DNA from 2 places in the Lactobacillus kefiranofaciens genome. Region 1 is predicted to be linked to the other one. Evidence: riboswitches for the same ligand, from Rfam matches in the RefSeq annotation. Region 1 holds a riboswitch; the other holds the start of a gene.
What was found. Region 1 has a riboswitch for lysine ahead of ICI50_RS00610 (ABC transporter substrate-binding protein/permease). Riboswitches for the same ligand answer to the same signal wherever they lie in the genome.
Positions count from the first base shown of each region.

Region 2: it holds a riboswitch for lysine, as region 1 does, so the genes downstream of both, lysA (diaminopimelate decarboxylase) here and ICI50_RS00610 (ABC transporter substrate-binding protein/permease) in region 1, are expected to answer to the same signal.

Region 1 covers NZ_CP061341.1:120,303-128,520, reverse strand. Annotated here, with positions in the region: gene ICI50_RS00640 (hypothetical protein) at 1-1, opposite strand, end outside; gene ICI50_RS00635 (NAD-dependent protein deacylase) at 87-788, shown strand; gene ICI50_RS00630 (methylated-DNA--[protein]-cysteine S-methyltransferase) at 832-1,350, shown strand; gene ICI50_RS00625 (TerC family protein) at 1,337-2,122, shown strand; gene ICI50_RS00620 (DUF488 domain-containing protein) at 2,175-2,534, opposite strand; gene ICI50_RS00615 (DNA-3-methyladenine glycosylase) at 2,603-3,235, shown strand; lysine riboswitch at 3,284-3,457, shown strand; gene ICI50_RS00610 (ABC transporter substrate-binding protein/permease) at 3,568-5,181, shown strand; gene ICI50_RS00605 (amino acid ABC transporter ATP-binding protein) at 5,181-5,936, shown strand; gene ICI50_RS00600 (HNH endonuclease) at 6,096-7,016, opposite strand; gene ICI50_RS00595 (YfbR-like 5'-deoxynucleotidase) at 7,017-7,661, opposite strand; gene ICI50_RS00590 (hypothetical protein) at 7,816-7,956, opposite strand; gene ICI50_RS00585 (glycerophosphoryl diester phosphodiesterase membrane domain-containing protein) at 8,027-8,218, opposite strand, start outside.
Region 2 covers NZ_CP061341.1:1,274,539-1,282,756, reverse strand. Annotated here, with positions in the region: gene yjeM (glutamate/gamma-aminobutyrate family transporter YjeM) at 1-137, shown strand, start outside; gene dapF (diaminopimelate epimerase) at 180-1,184, opposite strand; gene ICI50_RS06350 (aspartate kinase) at 1,200-2,555, opposite strand; lysine riboswitch at 2,759-2,932, shown strand; gene lysA (diaminopimelate decarboxylase) at 3,019-4,332, shown strand; gene dapD (2,3,4,5-tetrahydropyridine-2,6-dicarboxylate N-acetyltransferase) at 4,349-5,059, shown strand; gene ICI50_RS06335 (N-acetyldiaminopimelate deacetylase) at 5,061-6,215, shown strand; gene dapA (4-hydroxy-tetrahydrodipicolinate synthase) at 6,217-7,152, shown strand; gene dapB (4-hydroxy-tetrahydrodipicolinate reductase) at 7,145-7,924, shown strand; gene ICI50_RS06320 (aminotransferase class I/II-fold pyridoxal phosphate-dependent enzyme) at 7,944-8,218, shown strand, end outside.

The DNA of each region.
Region 1 (8,218 bases):
TAAAAATTCTCCTCAATAATTTTATTACTTCTCATTATAACAAAGGACTGTTCTATAATTAAAGTATGTCGATTATGGAGGCAAAAATGAAACCAGATATAAATGAATTACAAACTGATATTAAGCAAGCTAAGCATATCGTATTCTTAACAGGGGCTGGTGTTTCTACACATTCTGGAATTCCTGATTACCGCTCTAAAAATGGGATTTACAACGGGATTAAGGAAAGTCCAGAAACTATTTTAAGCGAAGACACGCTTTATCATCGACCAGAATTGTTTTACCATTTCGTCATGGACAACATGTACTTCCCCGATGCTAAACCTAATTTAATTCATCAAAAAATTGCTAAATTCTGTAATGAAAAGGGTGATCTAATCACGCAAAACATTGATCGCCTTGATTCTAAAGCTGGTAATCAACATGTAACAGAATTTCATGGTAATCTATATAATATCTATTGCACCAAGTGTCATAAGCCCGTATCTTATGAAGAATATGCCCAAAACTATTTTCATAAGGACTGCGGCGGCATCATCCGGCCAGGAATTGTTTTGTACGGTGAAGCAATTAATCCACTTGCACTAAATAATTCCGTAAATATTATGCAAAAATCTGATTTAATCATTATTTGTGGCACCAGCTTTGTTGTTTATCCATTCGCGCAATTGCTAGCTTACCGCTCACCTAACGCCAAGATCTATTCTGTTAATAAAACTGAAATTCCAACTCCTGGCGTTAAGCAAATTATCGGAGACGCACTTGATGTATTCAACAAATTAAACTAAAATAACACAAACTACCAACTAACAGATTAGGCGGTGAAAAAACATGGCAGAGGTCTTTTATTATGATTACGTTACAATCAAGCCATGGACTTATTTCTTAACAGCTTCAGAATTCGGTTTAACTTATGTAGGGCTTAAGGGGGATGAAACTGTTTCGCCAATTTTCAGCTTTTACCCTCACCGGATGCTTGTACGTGATCCTAAAAAATTGGCACCTTATGTTCAACAATTAAAAGAATATTTTGCCGGAACAAGAAAAATTTTCGATGTCCCACTCGATATTTCTGAATTTGGAACTGAATTTCAAAGACGCGCATTATCTGTAGTAGAACATATCCCTTATGGATCAACAATTACCTATGGAGATGTAGCTACTTCACTACCCGATGCAACGTCTTCACGTTCAGTTGCTCATGCCGTAGCTTTAAATCCTGTATTAATGTTTATTCCAGATCATCGGGTCATTTTGTCTAACGATCGAGTAGGAACCTATCGTTTAGGCCAAAAAGAAAAAATTAGATTAATAGAATTAGAAAAGAGTCACTTGCATGACAATTCTTAAAATGTATGCTCCCTTTTTTGATTTAAATAATTGGGCGCATGTCTTAACCAGCGGCAAGGATTGGATGATTATTCTTACCCTAATCTTAATGGAATGTCTGCTGTCTGTTGACAATGCAGTTGTTTTAGCTGCACAGACACAGGTCTTGCCTAACAAATCGGAGAGAGAAAAATCCTTGCTATATGGACTTTGGGGGGCCTACCTTTTCCGCTTCATCGTCATCGGAATCGGAACCTACTTGATTCATTTTTGGGAAATCAAATTGGCTGGTAGTATATATTTGTTCTACTTGTCATTCAAATTTTTCTATGATCAACGTCACCCTAAGCAAGCTGCTGAAAAAGCTAAAGAAAAAGAACAACGCGAGGCAGCTCATCATAAGGGCAAAAAGAAAAAGCATGTTTTGTCATTATTCTGGCGAACGGTTATCTCAATTGAATCAATGGATATCGTTTTCTCAATTGACTCGGTTCTTGCGGCATTAGCCGTTTCAAGCAATCCAGTAGTTGTGCTAATCGGTGGAATGATCGGGATTCTTTGCATGAGAGGAGTCGCCGAAATTATCATTAAGCTGATGGATATTATTCCAGAATTACAGCCAATGGCTTACGTTTTGATTGGGATTATTGCATTGAAGCTATTACTCGCACTGCCACCACTTAAATGGGAAATGCCTAATACAGCTTTTGCGATTATTGTCTTTTCAATCTTAATTTTGACCATTCTTTTCCACTTCTGGCGTGTTAAAAAACACGGCCACAAGCATCTTTAAAAACAAATTAAGAGACTTATCTCAATCTCTTGGGATAAGTCTCTTAATTTGTTTACAATTTGCTTTCAACGTATTGCTTTAAAACCACTGCTTGGTTATGCTCTCTATTTTTTGCACCATAAAGAAAGAGGACATCACCTGTTTGCAATTTTTCTTTTACTGTTTTAATGAACTCAGGAGTAAAATCGTTGGCATTTAATTCCTTGATATATTTCTCTTTAAATTCAGGGAACTTTTCGTCTTCATGGTTAAACCATTTTCTCAATTCATTAGTAGGACCAATCTGCTTGTCCCGTTCACCTAAATCTGCCTTGATCTTGCTCATGCCACGCGGCCACATCCGATCAACTAAAATTCTGTAGCCATCGGGTTGTTCATGATCATAAATTCTGACTAATTTAATTTCTGACATTTGATCTTCCTCCCCTTTTTAGATTAGTGTATAACTACACAGTAAAAATTAAAACAAGAAAGGCATTTATGGATTACGCAGACTATTTTACTAATCGCACAACTGATAAAATTACTCGCGACTTAATTGGACGACCTCTGACTTTTGACAATGGTGAAGAAAAATTAGGTGGCTATATCGTTGAAGCGGAAGCCTACATGGGAAAACGAGACCGTGCAGCTCATTCTTATGGTGGCCGCCGCAGCTCAGCTAATGAAGGCTTGTATCGCCGTGGCGGTACTATTTACATCTATGCGCAAAGGCAATACTTCTTCTTTGATGTTGCCTGCCAAGAGGAGAACGAACCACAAGGAGTTTTAATCCGAGCAATTCATCCCGTCTGGGGCATTGACACAATGATTAAAAATCGCAATGGCAAAAGTGGAGTTTTGTTAACCAATGGTCCTGCTAAAATGATGCAGGCCTTTGGCATCCATGATAAAAACTGGAATCTGCATTTTTTGAGTGATTCACCATTTGCAATCGACTTAAATGATCAGCATAAACGTATTGCCCGGGAAATTATTGCAGCTAAACGTGTTGGCATCAACCAATCTGATCCAACTTGGGCTAATAAAACACTACGCTACTACGTTGCTGGTAATCTCTATGTTTCCGACATGAAGAAAAGAGATTACGCTTACAATGATGGATGGGCTTGACAAATTTTAATTTTTCTTTTATTCTTTTTCATTAGTTAAATAATTTTCCAATGCAATAGAGGTTGCGACAATCACAAGATATTTCGGAGTCCGCGAAGACGCAGAAGATTATCTCAGGGTTGCCGCCGAAATGGCTCTAGTATTCGTGTACTAAGCCGTTGGGCTATAGAACAATATTCTATAGACTGTCCTGGTTAGTCCCCAGGGAGCGCTATAAGATTTGGTTTAAACACTGATGATTATAACCTCGCGCATTCTTTGGAAGAGCGAGGTTTTTATTTACGCTTTATTGTATTGGCTTTATGTTAAAACTATTTCTGGAGGTTTTACAATTGAAGTCAAGATTTAGATGGATTGCCGTATTAATGACAATCCTACTCAGTTTATTTATTGGATTCAGCTTTAACAGTCATGCGACTCAGGCTGCTAAGAAGGATTCTGGCACATTGAAAATTGGGATGGAAGCCAACTATCCTCCTTACAACTTGACTCAACCCAATAAGACTAACGGTGCCGTACCAATCGATGGCTCTCATTCTTATGCCAACGGTTACGATGTGCAAATTGCTAAGATTATCGGTAAAAGATTACATAAAAAAGTTGTCGTAGAAAAGACACAGTGGGATGGACTCCTACCTGCTTTGACCTCAGGCAAGATTGACTTAATCATCGCTGGTATGTCCCCTACTGCTGAAAGACGCAAGGCAATCAACTTCTCAGCACCATACCGTAAGAGTACCTTCGTAGTTATCACCAACAAGGCAAGCAAATATTCTAACGCTAAGAAGTTAACTGACTTCAAGGGTGCTAAGTTAACTGCTCAACAAGGTACTCTTCACTACAACTTAATCAAGCAATTAAAGGGTGCTAAGCGTGAACCTGCTATGCGTGACTTTTCAGCCATGCGCCAAAGCTTAGCTTCTGGCACTATCGATGGTTATGTAGCTGAAGATATCGAATTTGAAAGCTATCACAACGTCAACCCTAATATTATTGCCGTTAACTTGAACAAGATGGCCGGTTTCAAGGTAGACCATGATGATTCTGTAACCAGTATCGGTGTTAAGAAGGGCAATACTAAATTATTAAACGAAGTTAACGCTACTTTAAGAACTATTTCTAATAAAAAACGCGATCAATTAATGTCGCAAGCTATTAAAGAACAACCTAAAGCTGGTAACGAAACTAAGAAAGAAAACTGGTTAGTTACCACCTGGAAACAATATGGCGGCATGATTATGTCAGGTATTGGCATGACTTTACTCCTTGCTTTAGTAGGTACGATCGTTGGTTTCTTCATCGGTTTACTGGTTGGTATTGTTCGTACTATTCCTACCCCAACTACTCGTGGCAAGCGTTGGGCATTGAATGTTGTTAAATGGTTATTGTCAGTTTACGTTGAAATTTTCCGTGGTACGCCAATGATGGTTCAGGCAGCCGTAATCTACTACGGTATCGCACAATTCTGGCACTTAAACTTGAATAGAACCGTAGCTGCCCTGATCATCGTTTCAATTAACACTGGTGCTTACTTAGCCGAAGTTATCCGTGGTGGGATCATTTCTACTCCTGAAAGTCAGTTTGAAGCTGCAAGTGCTTTAGGTATGACTCACAATCAAAGAATGTGGCACATCATTTTGCCACAAGCAATCAAGAACTGTTTACCATCAATTACTAACGAATTTATCGTTAACATCAAGGATACTTCAGTATTGAGTATCATCTCAGTTTCTGAATTGTTCTTCGTTGGTACAACGATTGCCAGTCAATCATTCAAGTTCTTCCCAACTTACTTAATGATTTCAGCAATCTACTTAATTTTGACTTTCACTATTACCAGAATCTTCAACTTAATTGAAAGAAAACTGGAAGGCAACAAGAATTACAACTTGATGGCTAAACAAGTCCAAGTTGGTTCTCCAAAAGATGCGGAGGCAAATAACTAATGACTGAATCAAACGACGTAATTTTAAGTTTAAAACATATGCAAAAGTCATATGGTTCACACAAAGTTTTGAAGGATATTTCCTTTGATATTAAAAAAGGCGAAATTGTAACTATCATTGGTCCGTCCGGTGGTGGTAAATCTACTACTCTTCGCTGCATCAACTTGCTAGAAGAACCAACTGGTGGCGAAATTGATTTTCACGGTGAAAACATCTTGCATCCCAACTACAACCGTAATACCTTCAGATCAAAGGTGGGTATGGTCTTCCAGCAATTCGACCTATTTGAAAACAAGAATGTGTTAGAGAACTGCATGATTGGTCAGGAATTAGTCTTAAAGCGTTCTAAAGACGAAGCCCGTAAGATCGCCATGGCTAACCTGAAAAAAGTTGGAATGGAACCTTTCATTAAGGCGAAGCCACAACAATTATCTGGTGGTCAACAACAACGTGTAGCTATTGCCCGGGCAATTTCAATGGATCCAGAGGTCTTGTTATTCGACGAACCAACTAGTGCCCTCGATCCTGAGATGGTTGGTGAAGTACTTGAAGTTATGCAAAAGCTAGCCACTACTGGTTTAACGATGGTAATCGTTACTCACGAAATGGGCTTTGCCAAAAGTATTTCTGATCGTGTGCTCTTCATCAGTGATGGCATAATCACCGAACAAGACTCACCTTATGAGTTATTCGATCATCCAAAGAATGAAAAGACGCAGAAGTTCTTAAGCAACTTCAGAAATAACGAATTTTAAATCATATCAAAAGCCGAGAAGTTTAATTGCTTCTCGGCTTTTTTAATTTTGCTGATTTTTAAAAACTTAATTATTTTTTGATTTCACTTTACAAAAAACGCCATTTTTTGCAAACTCAAAGTCACTTTTTACTTCAATTTACAAAAAACCGCGTAATTTTTAAATGATATCTTTATTAGCTTTAATGCGAGCTAGTTTCCAACCTGTTTCAAAATAGGTTTTCCGCGTTTCCCGCAAATCATCATAATCGCTTTGCAAACTATCAATCGCATCCTGCAGCTGCTTATTCTGCTTTCTAATCGCATTTAGTTCAGGATCATTAATTACACCCTTCAGATGAACCTGTGCAGCCAAATAGCGCCGACGATGCTTAAACTCTTCTTGCAACGTCCCCAGCGCATTTTCATACTTAACCAGCTTTTTATTAATCTTAGTAATTTGACTATTAAGCTGAATAAATAATTTATACGGCATGTCCGACTTAATCCGGTTGCATTCGGCACAGGCTAAGGTCAGATTAGTCAAATCATTATTATGGCTCAATGATACGGGATCCTTATGATCGACGCTGTGACCACGTCTACCGCAATATTGGCAGCGATATTTGTACTTAGCCCTGATGCGCTCACGATCTATAAAATTGACTTCATTTAATTGAAAATCAATTTTTAAGCCCAACTTTTCCATGTTTTGCGCAAAAGTTACATCCTGGTCAGGAATATAATCTATTTCGCCATCTTCGCTTTTGATGATAGCTAAATTCAAATCTTCCCGCTTAACCTGCTGGCGGGCAATTTCATTACCATCATAATCCTGTAAAAAGTCCTCGTATCTTTTACGAGCTTTTTTATTTTGCACAATCCAATTAGGCTTAACTGGCGCATCATCTTTTTTACCCTCATAAGTATAAAGCAGACTTTGAGCAAACGTAGCTACCGCATAATTGCTATAATCATGTGGATCTAAACCACGCATCAAACAAATATCACAAATACTGGTCAGCTTGGGATTCATCAATCCCTCTTGCTTAAAGTGCAGGGAGTCCATGCGTAAACCACATGAACTGCATAAAAATTTCACCTAATCATCCCCTAACAACAGAATGCTAAAAGCTATTCGCTGCATCTTATCCTTTCCCGCAAAATCGCCTTTAAATAAATCAGGCAAAATATGTTTAATGAAGTACTGTACGCAAACCAGATCATCAAACTTCTTGATGGTTTCTAGACTTTCCTTAAACATTTGCATATAAACCGGGTTAGGATTACCTAATTCAATTTCACCATATGCTTCATAAAGCAAATCTAATTTATCGCAGATCGACAGAATTTTGCCTTCCAAAGTATCATCTTTTGCTTCAGAGAGACGCTTTTTATAAATATCCTGAAATTCTTTAGGAATCTCATCCTTGATAAACTTCGTTGTCATCGTTTCTTCAACGTCACCAATCATCTTGCGCAATTGTGGCGTCGCATATTTAACCGGAGTCTTGATATCGCCGATGAAACGTTCAGTGTAATCATGGTTTAAGCTTTTTTCGTAAAGAGCTTTCCAGTTAACCTTTTGCTTGCCCTTTACCTCTTCAATGTCACCCATCATTTGAGCCAGTTCAGCCGTTCTAAAGCAGTGATCGGCAACTGAATGATGATGATATTTAAAGTAGCCTGGTGCACGATCAATTGACTCTAAACTGTTAAAACCTTGAATATAAGCATTTAATCCCATGATTTTTCCTCCCTAAACAATTTAATTTTTCCAAAAATTTTTACTATGTTACCAAAAATCAAATGGAACTGCAAGAAAAGATACAAAAAAGACTACTAACAAATCTAAACGATCTCCTTAGTAGTCTCCTTGTTTTTACTTTTTTAAAACGAAATTACTTATTTTCGTCTTTTGCGGCCTTGTTCAAGAAAGCAACAACTGCTGCTACGTGAGCAACACGCTTCTTTGCGTTTCTCTTGTTCTTAGGTCTTTGGTTTGGTTCACAACCAGTGTTGTAATTTTCACCTTTACGCATAGTACTATACTTCCTTTCAGATTTTCGAAAATCTAGTATAGTTTACCATGCTCACCACTCAAGATCAAGTCTAGGCTTCAAGATCATTAGGCATGCGAGCAACTATGATGTAATTCAAAATTCGGTTGGCATAACTAGAATCATCTTGGAACTGTTTAATTGTCTTTTTAGCCAAACTAACTTTATCAGTAATCAAGCCATCAACTTGTTCATACATCATCTTCATCATCAATTTTTCATCATTAATGGTCCAAGCATAAAC
Region 2 (8,218 bases), 1.0 Mb from region 1:
CTGTGCTTGAACCTGTCTTGGAACACAGATATGCTACAGCTTTTTGGACAGGATTTGGCCCAATTTTCTTTGGCTTAGTGGCTTATATCTTTTATTGTATTTCGAAGAAAAAGAATGGCTTAGATGATTTAGATTAAAATTATGCAAAAAGACTTGCGCAAAAAAGCAAGTCTTTTTGATTAGGCTAAAGTAGTGATGTCATTATATTTAGGTAAATTAGCGATGAACTTCTCATAAGCTGTTTGTTCACCAGTATTTTTAGTAATTATTTTACTAAAATCATTATTTCTTAAATCGCTTTCTGCAATAGTGATCTGCTGGGTAAAAGTAGCATTGCCAATCAATTCAATCCAGTATTGGCTATTGTCGTAATGTACAATGGTTTTTACCATTCCACCAGGATTAAAGACCGTAATTGGTGTGTTGAATTCAGCTTGCTCAGGTCGAATTAACACAAAGGCTAGCGAAGTAGCAGACATTCCTGTGCCGCATGCATTAGTAAAGCCAACGCCACGCTCGTAGGTCCTAACGAATAGTTTATTTTTATCTAGTATTTGGGCAAAGTTAACGTTTACGCCATCGGTAAAATAAGGATTTGAGTCATTTAACCTTTTACCGACAATCCCTAAAATAGGGCTAATAATTTGTTGCTGAGTAACAAAACTAATTAAGTGTGGATTAGGTACGGCAAGCGCTGTGAAACGCAATTGGGGGTAAAGTTCAGGTGCATAATCATCGATTAAGCGATCACGGCCTAAGTTACTAAATGGTAAAGCTTCCTTGTTAAAATGTACCGGAGAAATCTCTACGGCAAAGGCAGGAACATCTTTAGCGAAAGCCTGCTCTCTTCTGACGCGTAGACTAGCGTTCATGGTATCGACTAAGAAATTATCACGATGATATTTCTCGCTTAAATATCGTGCTACAGTGCGCAGACCATTACCGCACATTGAGGCTTCACTACCATCTGTATTAATTACTCGCATTTGAGCTAGTGCATTTTTTCTAATTGGCTGATTAATTGCTAGCACGCCGTCAGCTCCGTTTAAGATGCCAGTATTAGGATTAGTGATTTTTTTAGTAAAAATTTTTAATTCAGTATCTGATAGAGGTTGATCTAATTCAGTTTGATCCAGAATAAAAAAATGATTTTGTGAGCCGTGTACTTTTAGTAAATTAACCATAAAATTTCCTTCTTTCTAATTAAAAAATTGTCTGTAAATAATTTTAACTGCTTCGTCAGCCTTTTCTTTTTTGGTGCCAATCATCATTGAGATTTGGGATGCACCTTGATTAATCATCTGTGGTGAAATTTGATGTTCGTCTAAAGAATCTAAGATTTTCCGACTAACGCCATGCGTTTTCTTCATTCCCTCGCCAACTATCATAATGATTGCATAGTCATCGATCCATTCAAGTTGGTCAGGATTAATCGTAGATTGGATTTCATTACAGATTTGATCAATTAATTGGTCATTTAAAAAGTCATTATTGAAAATAATGGTAATGTCATCAATCCCAGATGGCATATGTTCATAAGGAATGTTATGTTGATAAAGGATCTGTAAAATTCGGAGGGTGAAACCCGCTTCTTTATTCAGTAAATATTTGTGTAAATAAAGGGCAGAAAAGTGCTTCTGACTAGTTACACCAGTAATAGTATTATCCGGCTCAAAATTCTTTTCTGGGACGATCATGGTACCTGGATTGTCAGGCTCATGGGTGTTCTTGACGTTAATTGGAATTTGTCCCTGAATTGCGGGAATTAATGCTTCATCATGAAAAACGGAAAAGCCAGCATAAGATAGTTCTCGCATTTCACGATAGGTCATCTGTTTAATTGATCGTGGGTGCGCAACAATATGCGGGTTAGCCGCAAAAATGCCATTTACATCAGTAAAGTTCTCATACAAGTCTGCGTGAAAGCCTCTAGCTAAAATGGCTCCTGTAATATCAGATCCGCCACGTGAAAAAGTAGCGATATGTCCAGAAGGAGTAATTCCGAAAAAGCCTGGAAAAATAACTCGTTCATCGGGGGCAATTTTTATTTGATCTAAATTCAGATAGCTTTCTGGATTAACTAATGCATCATTAGGCTCACCAGTAACAATCAATCCAGCTTCAGCGGGATCAAGAAAACGGCTTTTAATTCCTTGATGCTTTAAAATCATTGCAATTAAACGTGCATTAAGTCGTTCACCATGTGCTTTGAAAGCTGCCATTAAGTAACTGTCGTTGGGGTATGCTTTTTTAGGTAGATTAAGCAAGATGCTTTGAATAGTTGTTAATTCTTGTTTATTCAAACCAAAATATTGACCAATTTCTTGGTACCGCGCAAAAATTTGACGCACAATCTCTTGGGGATCTTCTTGATTTAAGGTAGCATTGGCATATTTGATTAATAGATCAGTGACCTTGATATCATCATTGCTTCGTTTACCAGGAGCAGAAACGACAACTACTTGTCTTTCAGTATCACTTAGAATAATCTTTAATGCTTGCTCAACACTTGTACCAGTAGCTAACGAACTACCACCAAATTTAACTATTTTCATAGTTTTAACTTCTCAATCATCAATTTCAGTAATTATTAATTTAAATTACTGAATAAAAATAAATTTACCTGAATTTTAGCATTAATTTTTAATCTTGCAACTGTTAAATCTAAATTTTAGGGTTGAAAGTCGTGATGTTTTAACAAAAATTAAAATTTTATAATAAAACTGTTGACTATATTTTAATAAGAATGTAGACTACAGATAATCGAAGAGGTGCAACTGACATCACTAGCAATTATGAGTTAGGCAAAATGAAGATTAATTGTGAAAGGGAAAGTTGCCGAAGCTTGGCCACGCTAAAGGCATAAGCTGGGCCGTGATTGAATAAGTTACGGACTGTCGCGAATACAATTCGCGGAGCGCTATCGACTACAGATTAATGAAGTTAATCCATTGTTTGTTTAGCGCAGGCAATGGATTTTTTATTAGCGTTTCGCATTCTTAGAAGTTGGAGGATAGCATGAACCCACAGATTTCAGAAGATCAGATTAATAACCAAGGACATTTGACTATCGGCGGTGTCGATACAGTCGCTTTAGCAAAGAAATATGGCACGCCACTTATTGTTTATGATGTAAGTAAAATTCGAAATCAAATTCGTGCCTTTAAAAAAGTTTTTGCGGCTGAAGACGTTAAATATGCGGTTAGCTATGCTAGCAAAGCTTTTGCCTGTATCGCAATGTATCAAGTTGCTGCTAGTGAGGGCGCATTTACTGACGTTGTTTCTGCGGGTGAGCTTTATACAGCTTTAAAAGCAAATTTTTCAGTAAAGCAAATTAGTTTTCATGGTAATAATAAATCGTTAGCTGAGATTGAAATGGCCGTTAAAAATCATGTGGGAAAGATTATCATTGATAACTTTCATGAAATTAAGTTGCTTGATCAAGTATTGCGTGAGCAAAATACCAAGATTGATGTCATGCTTCGGTTGACTCCTGGCATTTCTGCTCATACGCATGAATATGATCAAACAGGTCAAGTTGATAGCAAATTTGGCTTTGATTTGGAATCAGGGCAGGCAGATTTAGCTTTAGAACAGGTTTTAGCTAATTCAAGAATGAATTTAGTTGGTATTCATGCCCATATTGGTTCTCAAATTTTTGAATTAAATGGTTTTGAAATGGCCGCCAAAAAGTTAATGGAAGTTGCTGAAAATTGGCGCAGCCAATATGGCTATACTGCTAAGATTATTAATGTTGGTGGCGGTTTTGGCATTAAATATGTTGCAGCTGATCATCCTTTGAAACCGGAAGAGTTTGTTAAAGCGATTGTTAAGACGATTAAACAAGAAGCTAAGGCCGCTTCATTTCCAATTCCTGAAATTGATATTGAACCTGGTCGTTCAATTGTGGGCCCTGCTGGTTACAACCTATATACTACGGGAAGCCGCAAGATTGTTCCCGGTCATCGTCCTTACGTCACAGTAGATGGCGGAATGGGCGATAATATTCGCCCGGCTTTGTATCAAGCTGAATACGAGATAGTATTAGCAACTAATCCTCAAGCTGAGTTAACTGAACATGTTAGAATTGCAGGCAAATACTGCGAGAGCGGAGATATTTTGGCAGAAGACCAAGCCTTGCCAGCAACGAGATCGGGCTCTCTTTTAGCCATGCTAGACACCGGCGCTTATGGTTATTCTATGGCTTCCAATTATAATCGTAATCCACGGCCAGCTGTTGTTTTTGCCGAGAATAGCAAAGCTCAGTTGGTAATTAAACGAGAAAGCTTAGCAGATTTGGTTCATTTAGATCAATCATATAATGAAGATTAATACAAGAGGTAAAAAGATGGCAAAACTAGACGCAAAAAGTATTATTGATTATATTGGCAACGCTCCTAAAAAGACGCCGGTTAAAGTTTTTATTAAGGGAAAACTTGATCAATTAAACTTCCCGGCTGAAATTGAAAATTACACGGAAGCACATTCAGGTGTAATTTTTGGCGATTGGCAAGACGTTGAACCGTTTTTAAAGAGAAATAAGAAACAAATTCAAGCTTATCATATTGAAAATGATGCTAGAAATTCAGCCGTACCATTAATCGACTTGAAGAAATTTGATGCACGGATTGAGCCAGGTGCGATTATTCGTGATCAAGTTTTAATTGGTAAAAATGCGGTGATTATGATGGGAGCCATCATTAATATTGGCGCCGAAATTGGTGCTGGCACCATGATTGATATGGGAGTTGTGCTTGGCGGTCGTGCGATTGTTGGTAAACATTGTCATATTGGTGCAGGCAGTGTTTTAGCTGGCGTGATCGAGCCAGCTTCTGCTAAGCCAGTTCAAATTGATGATGATGTAGTGATGGGTGCTAATGCGGTAGTGATCGAAGGCGTCCATGTTGGTGAAGGTGCAGTTATCGCCGCAGGTGCCGTTGTTACTCATGATGTTGCACCACATACGATGGTAGCTGGCGTTCCTGCTAAAGTAATTAAAAAAGTGGATGAAAAAACCGAAAGCAAGACAGGCTTAGAAGATAATTTGAGAAAGATCTAAGATGACAGTATTAAATGAAGAAGAGCTAATTTTAATTAGAAGACATTTGCATGAAATCCCCGAATTAGCTCTGCAGGAAAAACAAACCCATCAGTATTTACTTAAGATAATTGCTGATTTTAAACAAGACTATTTGACTATTAAGACTCCACCCCAATTACCAACTGCACTCTTGGTCTTAGTAAAAGGAAAGAATCCTCAAAGAACGATTGGCTATCGGACAGATATTGATGCTTTGCCTGTGACTGAACAGACTGGATTAAAGTTTGCCTCAAAGCATCCTGGCATTATGCATGCCTGTGGTCATGATATTCATATGACGGTTGCCTTGGGTCTGCTGAGCTACTTTAGTGAAAATCAGCCTCAGGATAATTTATTATTTTTCTTTCAGCCAGCTGAGGAAAGTGAAAGTGGCGGCAAACAGGCTTATGAAAAAGGGATCTTTACAGGAAAATTCAAGCCAGATGAGTTTTATGGCTTGCATGATAATCCTGAATTGCCTGCTGGAGCGATTGGCTGTAGGTTGGGGACCTTATTTGCGGGCACTACCGAAGTTAACATTGATTTAATCGGCAAAGGTGGTCATGCTGCCTTTCCGCAAAATGCTAATGACACGGTAGTAGCCGCAGCTAGTCTAATTATGCAGATTCAAACCGTGATTTCACGCAGCATTGATCCAATTCAAAGTGGCGTAATTACTTTAGGCAAAGTCAGAGCAGGAACAATTAGGAATGTGATTGCAGATCATACTAGGATTGAGGGAACGATTCGTGGTCTGACACAGCAGATGATTTTAAAGATTGATCAGCGCTTGAAAGATCTTTGTGAGGGAATCGGCCGTAGCTATAATATGGAAGTTAAACTTGATTTGAATCAAGGCGGTTATTGGCCGGTGGAGAATAATCCAGAATTAACTAAGAATTTCATTCAGTATATGAAAAATAATCCTGACGTTAATTTTATTGAAACTAAGCCTAAAATGACCGGTGAAGATTTTGGCTTTTTACTAGCTAAGTTTCCTGGCACCATGTTTTGGCTGGGAGTCGGTGATCCCAATTCACAATTGCATTCAGCAACGCTTAATCCCGATGAAAAGAGTATTGAACGTGGGATCAACGCAATTAAGGGCTTTTTAATTGCTAGAATGGAGAAATAATATGGCAACACTAATTGATGCAGATTTATTGACGGCGATTGTGACGCCATTTGATGAGAATAAAAAGATTGATTTTGCTAGTTTAGAAAAGTTAGTTAACCACCTGATCGAGCAGGGATGCAATGGTTTTGTGGTTGGCGGGACTACTGGTGAAATGCCAACGCTGACTCATGATGAAAAAATTGCTTTATACCAACATTTCGGTCAGATCGTAGATGGTAGAGTTCCAGTAATTTCAGGAACAGGCAGCAATAATACTGCTGAGACGATTGCGTTTACTAATGAAGTAGCTGAAATTAAGGGAATCGATTATGCGCTAGTTGTAGTTCCACCGTACAATAAGCCAAATCAACGTAGCATGATTGCCCATTTTACAGCGGTTAATGATCAAGTTGAAATGCCATTTTTGATTTATAACATTCCTGGCAGAACTGGTGTCAAAATGGAAAAAGAGACAGTAGTTGAGCTATCGCATTTAAAGAATATTAAGGGCATTAAGCAATGCGCTTCCTTAGAAGAATTAGAATACATTATTGAGCACAAGGATACTGACTTCCAAGTCTTTACGGGCGAAGATACCCAGGCTCTCACTGCTCGGCTGCTCGGTGCTAATGGAGTCGTTTCAGTTGCCACGCATTTATATACTAAGGAAATGCGTCAAATGTACGATGCCTTGTATGAAGGCAATTATCCTAAGGCAGCTAAGATTCAGCGCTGGTTAACGCCAAAGATGCAAGCTTTATTTATGTATCCTTCACCATCTCCAGTTAAAGCAGTTCTGAATGCTCAAGGATTTAGTGTTGGTGGTTGTCGTTTGCCTTTAGTTAGTTTAAATGATGAAGAAAAGACTACTTTGGCACAACATTTGGGTTTAGCTGAGCATGCCTTAATGCAAAAATTGCCACTTGATTTAGGAAAGGAACTTGAAAATGACTAAAAAAGTATTGATAGCAGGTTTTACCGGAGCTATGGGACAAAAAGCTGTTAACTTGGTTAATCAAATGGCAGGTTATGAAGTGGCAGCTGGTCTTTCTCCAGTAGCTAAAAATGAGCCAGAAAAATATCATTTAGCCAAAAATATTCCAATTTTTACTAGCTTAGAGCAGATTCCTGATCGTGTGGCAGATTTTTGGATTGACTTTACTACACCAAAAGCAGTTTATGAGAATGTAAAATTTGCGCTCACTCATCATATTTGTCCCATTGTAGGTACAACCGGAATGAGCGATGCACAAGAAGCAGAGCTAGTTGAATTATCTAAACAAGAAAAAGTTGGTGGCTTAATTGCACCTAATTTTGGAATGTCAGCTGTTTTATTAATGAAATTCGCACAAGAAGCAGCTAAGTACTTTCCTGATGTCGAAATTATTGAAATGCATCATGCCGATAAAAAAGATGCTCCATCTGGTACTGCACTGTCAACCGCAAAGTTAATTGCCCAAAATCGACCTAACCATCAAACTGCACCAGATGAAATTGAGACTTTAAAGAATGTGCGTGGTGGCGATTATCAAGGAATTAAAATTCATTCGGTACGCTTGCCGGGCTATATTGCACATGAACAGGTTTTGTTCGGTGGCCCTGGTGAAGCTTTAACCATCCGTCAAGATTCATTTGATCGTGGTTCATTTATGGGTGGAGTAAAGGTTGCTTTAGAAAAAGTCGATCAATTGCATGAATTAGTAATTGGCTTAGAAAATATTTTATAGAGAAAAAAGAGGTTTACCAATGCCAGAATTAGCTAGTGATTTAAGTTTTAGTAAAAAAATTCAAAAGGTCAAAGCATCAGGAATTAGAATCTTTGATAATAAGGTTTCAACTATACCAGGAATTATAAAATTAACCTTAGGCGAGCCAGACATGAATACGCCAGAACATGTTAAGCAAGCTGCAATTAAGAGTATTCAAGATAACGATTCTCATTACGCTCCGCAAAAGGGTAAATTGGAGTTAAGAAAAGCAATTAGTAAGTATTTAAAACAAACCACCGGTATAGATTATGA